2 regions of the Flavonifractor sp. genome follow, and region 1 is predicted to be linked to the other one. Evidence: riboswitches for the same ligand, from Rfam matches in the RefSeq annotation. Region 1 holds a riboswitch; the other holds the start of a gene.
The links. Region 1 has a riboswitch for FMN ahead of ribD (bifunctional diaminohydroxyphosphoribosylaminopyrimidine deaminase/5-amino-6-(5-phosphoribosylamino)uracil reductase RibD). Riboswitches for the same ligand answer to the same signal wherever they lie in the genome.
Positions count from the first base shown of each region.

Region 1 (4,407 bases):
GGGCCAGGTTGGCCTCCAGGGTGTCCATGCCCTGATCCTGGAGGGCATAGGCCTTCAGCTTGTTCAGCAGGCCGATGCCCCGGCCCTCCTGCCGCATGTAGAGGAGCACGCCCCGGCCCTCCCGTTCAATCTGGGTCATGGCGGCGGCCAGCTGCTGGCCGCAGTCGCACCGCAGGGAGCCGAAGCAGTCGCCGGTGAGACACTCGGAGTGAACCCGGCACAGCACATCTCTGCCGTCCCCAATGTCCCCCTTTACCAGGGCCACGTGGTGCTCCCCGTTGAGCCGGTTTCGATAGCCGTAGGCGGTGAACTGGCCGTACCTGGTGGGCAGGCGGGTGACCGCCACCTGCTCCACCAGCTTCTCGTGCCGCTTGCGGTAGGCCTGGAGATCCCGGATGGTGATGAACTTCAACCCCCACTCCTTCGCCTTCTCCTGGAGCTGGGAGGCGCGCATCATGGTGCCGTCGTCCCCCATGATCTCGCAGCACAGGCCGCAGGTTTTCAGCCCCGCCAGCCGCAGGAGATCCACCGTGGCCTCGGTGTGGCCCGCCCGCTCCAGCACGCCGTGCTCCCTGGCCAGCAGGGGGAACATGTGGCCGGGCCGCCGGAAGTCCTCCGGGCGGGCGGCATCATCGGCGCAGGCCCGGGCGGTGACCGCCCGCTCCTCCGCTGAGATGCCGGTGGTGGTGGACACGTGGTCGATGGAGACGGTAAAGGCCGTCTCGTGGTTGTCCGTATTATGGGACACCATCTGGGGAAACCGGAGCCTCTGGATGAACTCCAGGGACATGGGCATGCAGATGAGCCCCTTGCCATGGGTGGCCATGAAGTTGACCTGCTCGGTGGTGACGGACTGGGCCGCGCAGATCAGATCCCCCTCGTTCTCCCGATCCGGGTCGTCGGTGCAAAGGATCATGCGGCCCTGCCGCAGCTCCTCCAGGGCCTCCTCGATGGTGCTGTATGGAAACATAGGAATACCTCCTCAATCAAAAGCCGTTCTGCGCCAGAAACTCCAGGGTGAGGCCGCCGGCTGGGGCGGCCTGCGCATCCCGGGGGCGCAGCAGCTTTTCCACGTATTTGCCGATGATGTCGGTCTCCAGGTTGACCACATCCCCCGGCCCCTTGCCGCCCAGAATGGTGACAGCGGCGGTGTGGGGGATGACCGAGACGGAGAAGTCCCGCTCCGTCACCCCGGCCACCGTCAGGCTGATGCCGTCCATGGCGATGGAGCCCTTCTCCACGATGTACCGCAGCAGGGAGGGGGAGGCTGCCACCGTGTACCATACGGCGTTGTCGTCCCGCCGCCTGGCGGTGATGGTTCCGGTGCCGTCGATGTGGCCGGAGACGATGTGCCCGCCCAGGCGGCCGCCCGCCGGCAGGGCCCGCTCCAGATTGACCCTGCCGCCCGCCGTGAGGGCGGACAGGGAGGAGCGGTTCAGGGTCTCGTGCATCACGTCGGCGGTGAAGCCGCCGGAGTCGATCGCTGTGGCGGTGAGGCACACGCCGTTGACCGCCACGCTGTCCCCGACCTTCAGATCGTCCAGAATCTCCCGGGCACCGATGGAGAGCACCGATGAGTGGGCCCCCCGGCGGACGGAGCGAAGGACGCCCACCTCCTCAACCAGCCCGGTGAACATGCGCATCCACCTCGCCTTCCAGCAGGATGTCGTCCCCCAGCCGGGTGACGGTAAGGCCGCTGAGTTGGAGCGCCCCGTTCGGCAGGGCCACCCCCAGGCCGCCCACGGGGGAGGGGGCGTCCGCCCCGCCGAAGAGCTTGGGGGCGATGTAGGCCTGTACCTTCTGCACCAGCCCGGCGTCCAGGAAGGCCCCGGCCATGGCCGCGCCGCCCTCCACCAGGAGGCTGTCGATCTCCTCTTTTCCCAGCCGGTTCAGCAGAGCGGGCAGCTCTACCCGCCCGTCCGGGCCGGGCAGCTCCCACACCCGGCACCCCGCGGCCTCCAGCGCGGCCCGGCGGGCCGGATCGGCCTGGGCGGCGGCCACCACCGTGGGCACCTCCCGGGCGGTTTTGACCAGGCTGGAGTCCAGGGGGAGCCGCAGGGCGGAGTCGCAGATCACCCGCAGGGGGTTGCGGCCGCCCTCAAGTCGGCAGGTGAGCAGAGGGTCGTCGGCCAGGGCGGTGCCGATGCCCACCAGAATGGCGGAACAGCGGTGGCGATCCCGGTGCACCCGGCGGCGGGCCTCCTCGCCGGTGATCCACCGGGATGCCCCGGTGCGGGTGGCGGTCTTGCCGTCCAGGGTCATGGCGTATTTCAGCACCACATAGGGCCGCCGAGTCTGGATGTAGTGGAAGAACACCCGGTTGAGGGCGTCGCACGCCCCCTGGAGCACGCCGGTGTCCACCCGGACGCCGCGGGCCCGCAGGATGTCCAGGCCCCGGCCCGCCACCAGGGGGTTGGGGTCGCCGGAGCCCACCACCACCCGTGCAATCCCGGCCTCCAGGATGGCGTCGGTGCAGGGGGGCTGCCGCCCCTGGTGGCAGCAGGGCTCCAGGGTGACGTAGAGGGTGGCTCCGGCGGGGGAGCAGGTGCAGTCCGCCAGTGCCTCCCGCTCTGCGTGGAGCCCGCCGCATCTGCGGTGCCATCCCCGGCCGATGACCGCCCCGTCCTTCACCAGGACAGCCCCCACCATGGGGTTGGGGGAAGTCCAGCCCGCGCCCCGCTCCGCCAGCTCCAGGGCCATGGCCATGTAGTCCTCGTCTGTTTTTCTCGTATGCCTCGCCTCCGAAAAGAAAAGATGCCTTGAACCAGAGTCCAAGGCATCACGGCCGGGCATCCGCCCGCGCGGCAAACAAAAAAGCCCTGGAATCTGCAAATTCCAGAGCACTCTTTCCAAACACGCGCGGGGACAGCAAACAGACGCTGCGGCACACGATCTTCTTCCATCCAGACTGTACTGTCGGCCCCGGAGTCACACCGGGTCATGCCTTTCGGCTCGCGGGCTATACCGCCGGTGGGGAATTGCACCCCGCCCTGAAGATCCTGATTCAATTGAGACAAGTATACTACCCGACGGGATGCCTGTCAACTCCCTTTTTTCCATTTTCCACAAAGGAAGGGCCGGAGGGAACAGGTTCTTTTGCGGGATTTTTTCTTGCCCCCGCACGGTTTTTGTGATAGGATAAACCCGCTTGAATCGGCGGCGGAACCCGCCTGCAAATTTTTCCTTGTGAGCCGACCAGTTTTATAGTATACTAGTCCCGTTGTATTTTGACGGAACTGGAAAAGAGGTTATGCCTGTGCGTCACGACCGATATGAGAGTCCGCTGTCCTCCCGCTATGCCAGCGACGAGATGCAGTATGTGTTCTCTCCGGATAAGAAGTTCACCACCTGGCGCCGCCTGTGGGTGGCCCTGGCCCGGGCCGAGATGGAGCTGGGCCTGCCCGTCACCCAGGAGCAGGTGGACGAACTGTCCGCCCATATTGACGACATCGACTACGACAAGGCGGCGGAATATGAGAAAAAGCTCCGCCACGACGTGATGGCCCATGTCCATACCTACGGAGATGCCTGCCCCAAGGCCATGCCCATCATCCATCTGGGCGCCACCAGCTGCTATGTGGGGGACAACACCGACATCATTCTGATGCGGGAGGCCCTGGAGCTGGTGCGCGACAAGCTGGTGCGGGTGCTGAACCACCTGGCCGGGTTTGCCCGGCAGTACAAGGCCCTGCCCACCCTGGGCTTCACCCACTTTCAGCCCGCCCAGCTGGTGACGGTGGGCAAGCGGGCCACCCTGTGGATGAACGAGCTGCTGATGGATCTGGAGGAGGTGGAGCACCGCATTGCCTCCCTGAAGCTGCTGGGCAGCAAGGGCACCACCGGCACCCAGGCCTCCTTCCTGGAGCTGTTCGAGGGCGACCACGAGAAGTGTCGGGAGCTGGAGCGGAAGATCGCCGCTGAGATGGGCTTTGACGGGGTGGTTCCCGTGTCCGGGCAGACCTATTCCCGGAAGATGGACTACTATGTGGTGTCCACCCTGTCCGGCATCGCCCAGTCGGCCAGCAAGTTCGCCACCGATATGCGCCTGCTCTGCCACCTGAAGGAGGTGGAGGAGCCCTTCGAGAAGAACCAGATCGGCTCCTCGGCCATGCCCTACAAGCGCAACCCCATGCGGTGCGAGCGTATCTGCGCCCTGGCCCGGTACGTCATGGCCGACGCGGTGAACCCCGCCGTCACCGCCTCCAGCCAGTGGTTTGAGCGCACCCTGGACGACTCTGCCAATAAGCGCCTCTCCGTGCCCGAGGCCTTCCTGGCTGTGGACGCCATTCTGAACATCTATGCCAATGTGGCCGGCGGCCTGGTGGTTCACGAGAAGGTCATCGAAAAGCACGTGCTGGAGGAGCTGCCCTTCATGGCCAGCGAGAACATCATGATGGATGCGGTGAA
Region 1 is NZ_JAHZDL010000004.1:11,146-15,552, forward strand. It holds gene QZ378_RS01175 (bifunctional 3,4-dihydroxy-2-butanone-4-phosphate synthase/GTP cyclohydrolase II) at 1-970, opposite strand, end outside; gene QZ378_RS01180 (riboflavin synthase) at 987-1,637, opposite strand; gene ribD (bifunctional diaminohydroxyphosphoribosylaminopyrimidine deaminase/5-amino-6-(5-phosphoribosylamino)uracil reductase RibD) at 1,618-2,793, opposite strand; FMN riboswitch at 2,888-3,002, opposite strand; gene purB (adenylosuccinate lyase) at 3,257-4,407, shown strand, end outside.

Region 2 (4,407 bases), on a different contig from region 1:
GCCGGTTCACCGCCTCCCGGGCGGCCTGGACGCCCGTTTGACCCTGTTCGCCGTAGGCAGTGACGCTCATCACCGTGTCCATGGAAAAAAACTGCAGGGAGGCGGGCTCCTCTTGCCCGGAGGCCGCCGGCCCGGCGCAGCCGGCGCACAGCAAAAAAATACCCGTCAAAAGGAGGGAAGAAATCCGGTGTTTCATGGCATACTCCTTAATAACCACAGGTTTGATCAAGGGTATTCTACCATAGTTTTCGGACAGTGAAAAGAGAAAACGAATCTCTGCTTGCAAAGCAGCGGATTTTCTGCTAGAATAAAGAAGATTGATGACTTGGTGGCGTCCATGCGTGGCAATTTCAGACCGGGCGCCCAGCCACAGGAGATGGATACATGAACAAGAAAGAACAACAGATTCAGCGCGCCAAGCAGGAGGACGCGATTTTAACCAAGGCCCTATGGTGGATTGTGGGGGCTGTGGTGCTGGAGGCCCTGCTGCTTCTGCTCAATCAGGTCTACTCCCATTATACTCCGGCGCAGATCCAGCTGGCTGTCGCACTGCGCAGCGTGTTTACCGGTCTGGCGATCGCCCTGCCCATCTGTTTTGTGTTGCTGCTGATTTGGGCCGTGAAGGCCCGCAAGTCGGGGAAGCATGCCGGCCTCTCCGCCGCGCTGGCCATCATTGTCTTGGCTCTGGCGGCCTGCGCGGTGATCATCCGCGTCTTTGACGAGAGCGGTATCCGCCTGCTCTATGTGGCGGTGCCCGCCGTGGCGGTGCTGGCGCTGATCTACTACCTCTACCAGCGGGAATTCTTCTTTGCCGCCGTCCTCAGCGCCCTGGGCATTCTGGGCGTGAAGGTGGTACCCTACCGGGTGAGTTTCCCGGAAATCGCTTACACCTATGCCATTGTGCTGGGCGTGGTTCTGGTGGGCGCTGTGGTGGTGTTTTGTATCATGCAGACCGCCGGGGGTAAGCTGAAGCTGGGCGGCAAGTGGGTGGAAATCCTGCCCAAGAGCGCCAATTACGTCCTGCTCTATGTGACCTGCGCCGTGGTGGCCGTGGTGGTGATCGCGGCCCTGGTGCTGGGGGCCCTGACCCTGCTGTACGGCGTGCTGGTGGCTTGGCTGCTGATCCTGGCCGTGTACTACACTGTGCGCCTCATGTGATACCAGACCGAAACCGGCGGACCGCTGTGCGGTCCGCCGGTTTTTTGCAGGCAGAAGCAGTAGCAGCAAATCTGCTATCGGAGAATTTTGAGCACGCGGGCCGGAATAGGAGCAGGCTCCGGCGTGAGAGCCTTATTAAGCGGATGCCTGTCCCGCCGAAAGCTGAGACGTCCTGCCCGCAGGGGAAAACAGGCACAGCCTGATCCGCGCAGAAGAGCGCCTCCCCACGGGGAGGCGCTCTTCTTATCTACCGTTAGTTAGATCTCGCCGGCGGCCTTCTCGCTGCCCCGGACATGGCCCTCACCGTGGATGATGTACCTGGACACGGCCTTGTACACCAGGAAGGTGATGGCGGAGTTGATGCCCGCCTTGAGCAGGTTGAAGGGGAGAATTACAGTCACCAGCATGGCGTCCACCATCTCAGTGGGTACGCCCATGTAGAAGGGGGTGATGAAGTGATTGGCGATCATCATGCCCACGCCCATAGCGATGGTGCCCAGCACCAGGCCCACCACCGCGCCGGGGCGGGTGTGGAACTTCCGGTAGATGGTGCTGGCAACCATGACCAAGATGCCGGTAGCGATCACGTGCATCAGGAAGCCGTAGATGCCGTCACCCCCCAGGAAGAAGGCCTGGATGAAGGAGGCCAGCACCGTGACGATCAGGCCGGCCACCGGGCCGAAGGCGAAGGCGGCAATCAGGATGGGCACGTCGGCGGGGTCATACTGGAGAAACGCGGCGGAGGGGAAAAGGGGGAAGTGCACCAGTGTGATCAAAACGGCTGCAATGGCGGTGAACATGGCCAGCAGAACCAGCTTTTTGATGCGTGCCGACTTTTCAGACATAACAAAACACTCCTTTTTGATCTGGTAACACCTGAAAGACCCATGCCTTCCAGGTGTCAAAATCAAAAGGAGCGTGCCCAATTTCAACACATCTTCTTTCATCCAGACTTCGCGCCCGTGTCTGTGCGCGTCACTGTCGGTTCCGGAGTTGCACCGGATCTGCCGTTGCCGGCTCGCGGACTGTACCGCCGATCGGGATTTTCACCCTGCCCTGAAGACATCTCATTCAGTTGTTCCAACACCATTATACACACTCTGCCCCAAATTGCAAGCACAATTTTTACAAACAAATGTTCGACGACCATTGACTTGCCTTTCGGGATATACTACAATGAGAGAAAATCAGAGACGGGGGAGCGGTATGAATCGAGAGACGACATGCAGCTTTACCGGCCACCGGCCGGAGAAGCTGCCCTGGCGTAGGGATGAGAGAGACCCCCGCTGCCTGGCGCTGAAGGAGCGGCTGGCGGCGGCGGTGGAGGACGCCTATGACCGGGGGATGCGGCACTTCCTGTGCGGCATGGCCCGGGGGGCGGACTTCTACTTCTGCGACGCGGTGCTGGAGCTGCGGGAGCGGCGGAGCGGCGTGACGCTGGAGGCGGTGATCCCCTGTGAGGAGCAGGCCGCCCGCTGGAGCGAGCGGGAGCGGGAGCGCTGGTTTTCCCTGGTGGAGCGGTGCGACGGAGAGACCATGCTGCAGCACCACTACGATAAGGGCTGCATGCTCCGGCGCAACCGGTATCTGGTAGACCACTCGTCCATGCTCATTGCGGTGTATGACGGGATGCTGGGAGGCACCATGTACACCCTGTCCTACGCCATGAAGCGGGGGCTGGAGACCGTCATCCTGGAGGTATAGCAGGGGCGCACCGGAGGTGCGCCCTTTAGCGTCTCGAAAAAGCGCCTCTGCCGCTTTTTCGAGAAAGGCCACATGGCGGAAGAGGTTCGTTTTCTTGCGAAAAAGTCACCCCTTCCGCCATGAGAAGTGTCATTTCCGAGGCACCTGTCCCCGGAAATGACGGATTTCGATTTGATTCCTGCGGCTGCGGCCGCAGGAACTCTGCGAGGCTTTTTCTCACGGAAGGTTTTTCGACAGCTTGAGGGGCGCACCGGAGGTGCGCCCTTTTTCAGCCTGAATTTTCTGCAAATGCAGAAAACATCTTGACAGTTATCTTCTGCAAATGTAGAATAAAAGCAGAAAGATTTGCAAATGCAGAAAAAGGAGGGACGGCCATGAAGCGGGACGGACGGCTGCCCGAGTCGGAGCTGGATATCATGCTGGCGGTGTGGGAGGCCGGAGAGGAGGGGGCCACGGCCCCGGGCATCCTGGAGGGGCTGGCCCGTCCCCTGACGGCCAGCGCCCTGCACAGCTATCTCAAGCGGCTGGAGGACAAGGGGGTTCTGGCCTGCCGGAAGGAGGGAAGAACCAACCGCTACTTCCCGCTGATCTCCCGGGCGGACTATGAGAAGCAGGAGGGCCGCACGGTGCTGGACAAGCTGTACGCCGGGTCGCTGAAGCGGTTCGCCGCCGCCCTCTACGACGGGGGCGCCCTGTCGCCGGAGGATGTGAAGGAGCTGGAGGACTATCTGGACACCCTGAAAAAGGAGGGGTAGTATGGAAAACCTGTTCCTGCGGGTGCTCACCCTGTCCCTGACGGCGTCGCTGGTGCTGCTGCCCCTGCTGGCGCTGGCCCCCCGGCTGCACCACCGCTACGCCGGGCGCACCTTCTATGTGCTGTGGCTGGTGCTGGCCGTCCGGCTGGTGCTCCCCGTCCAGCTCATCCTGCCGGAGCCGGCGGTGACGGTGGAGCTGCCCCCCTCCCAGGCGGTAACCGTGCCCGCCGCGGTGCGGCCCCGGGCGGAGGCGGCGGTGTCCGATGTTCCCCAATCCGCCGGGGCCGCGGAACCCGCGCCCGCTGCGCCGGAGGCGGGGCGCACCTTCTCCTGGACGCAGTTGGGAACCTGGCTGTGGCTGGGCGGCGTAGCGGCCCTGCTGGTGTATCAGGGGGCGGGCTACGCCCTGGCCCGGCGGAAGCTGCTCCGGGACGCGGAGCCCGGCTCAGAGGAGGAGACCGCCCTCCTGGCGGCCCTGGCCGCCGGGCTGGGGGTGCGGCGGGCGCCGCCCCTGCTCCGCACGGCGGACGCGGCCTCCCCCATGGTGCTGGGGCTGGCCCGGCCGGTTCTTCTGCTGCCGGAGGGGCAGTTGCCGGAGGAGGCGCTGGAGGTGGTGCTCCGCCACGAGCTCACCCACCTGAAGCGCCGCGACGTGGCCTATCAGGCCCTGCTGCTCCTGGCCCGCACCGTCCACTGGTTCAACCCCCTGGTGTGGTGGATGGGCCGGGAGGCGGGCCGCAGCCTGGAGCTGTGCTGCGACGACGCGGTGGTGCGGGGGAGGGACGAGGCA
Region 2 is NZ_JAHZDL010000009.1:30,971-35,377, reverse strand. It holds gene QZ378_RS02570 (FAD:protein FMN transferase) at 1-196, opposite strand, end outside; gene QZ378_RS02565 (hypothetical protein) at 385-1,158, shown strand; gene QZ378_RS02560 (ECF transporter S component) at 1,416-2,003, opposite strand; FMN riboswitch at 2,090-2,226, opposite strand; gene QZ378_RS02555 (SLOG family protein) at 2,365-2,862, shown strand; gene QZ378_RS02550 (BlaI/MecI/CopY family transcriptional regulator) at 3,237-3,617, shown strand; gene QZ378_RS02545 (M56 family metallopeptidase) at 3,619-4,407, shown strand, end outside.
Region 2: it holds a riboswitch for FMN, as region 1 does, so the genes downstream of both, QZ378_RS02560 (ECF transporter S component) here and ribD (bifunctional diaminohydroxyphosphoribosylaminopyrimidine deaminase/5-amino-6-(5-phosphoribosylamino)uracil reductase RibD) in region 1, are expected to answer to the same signal.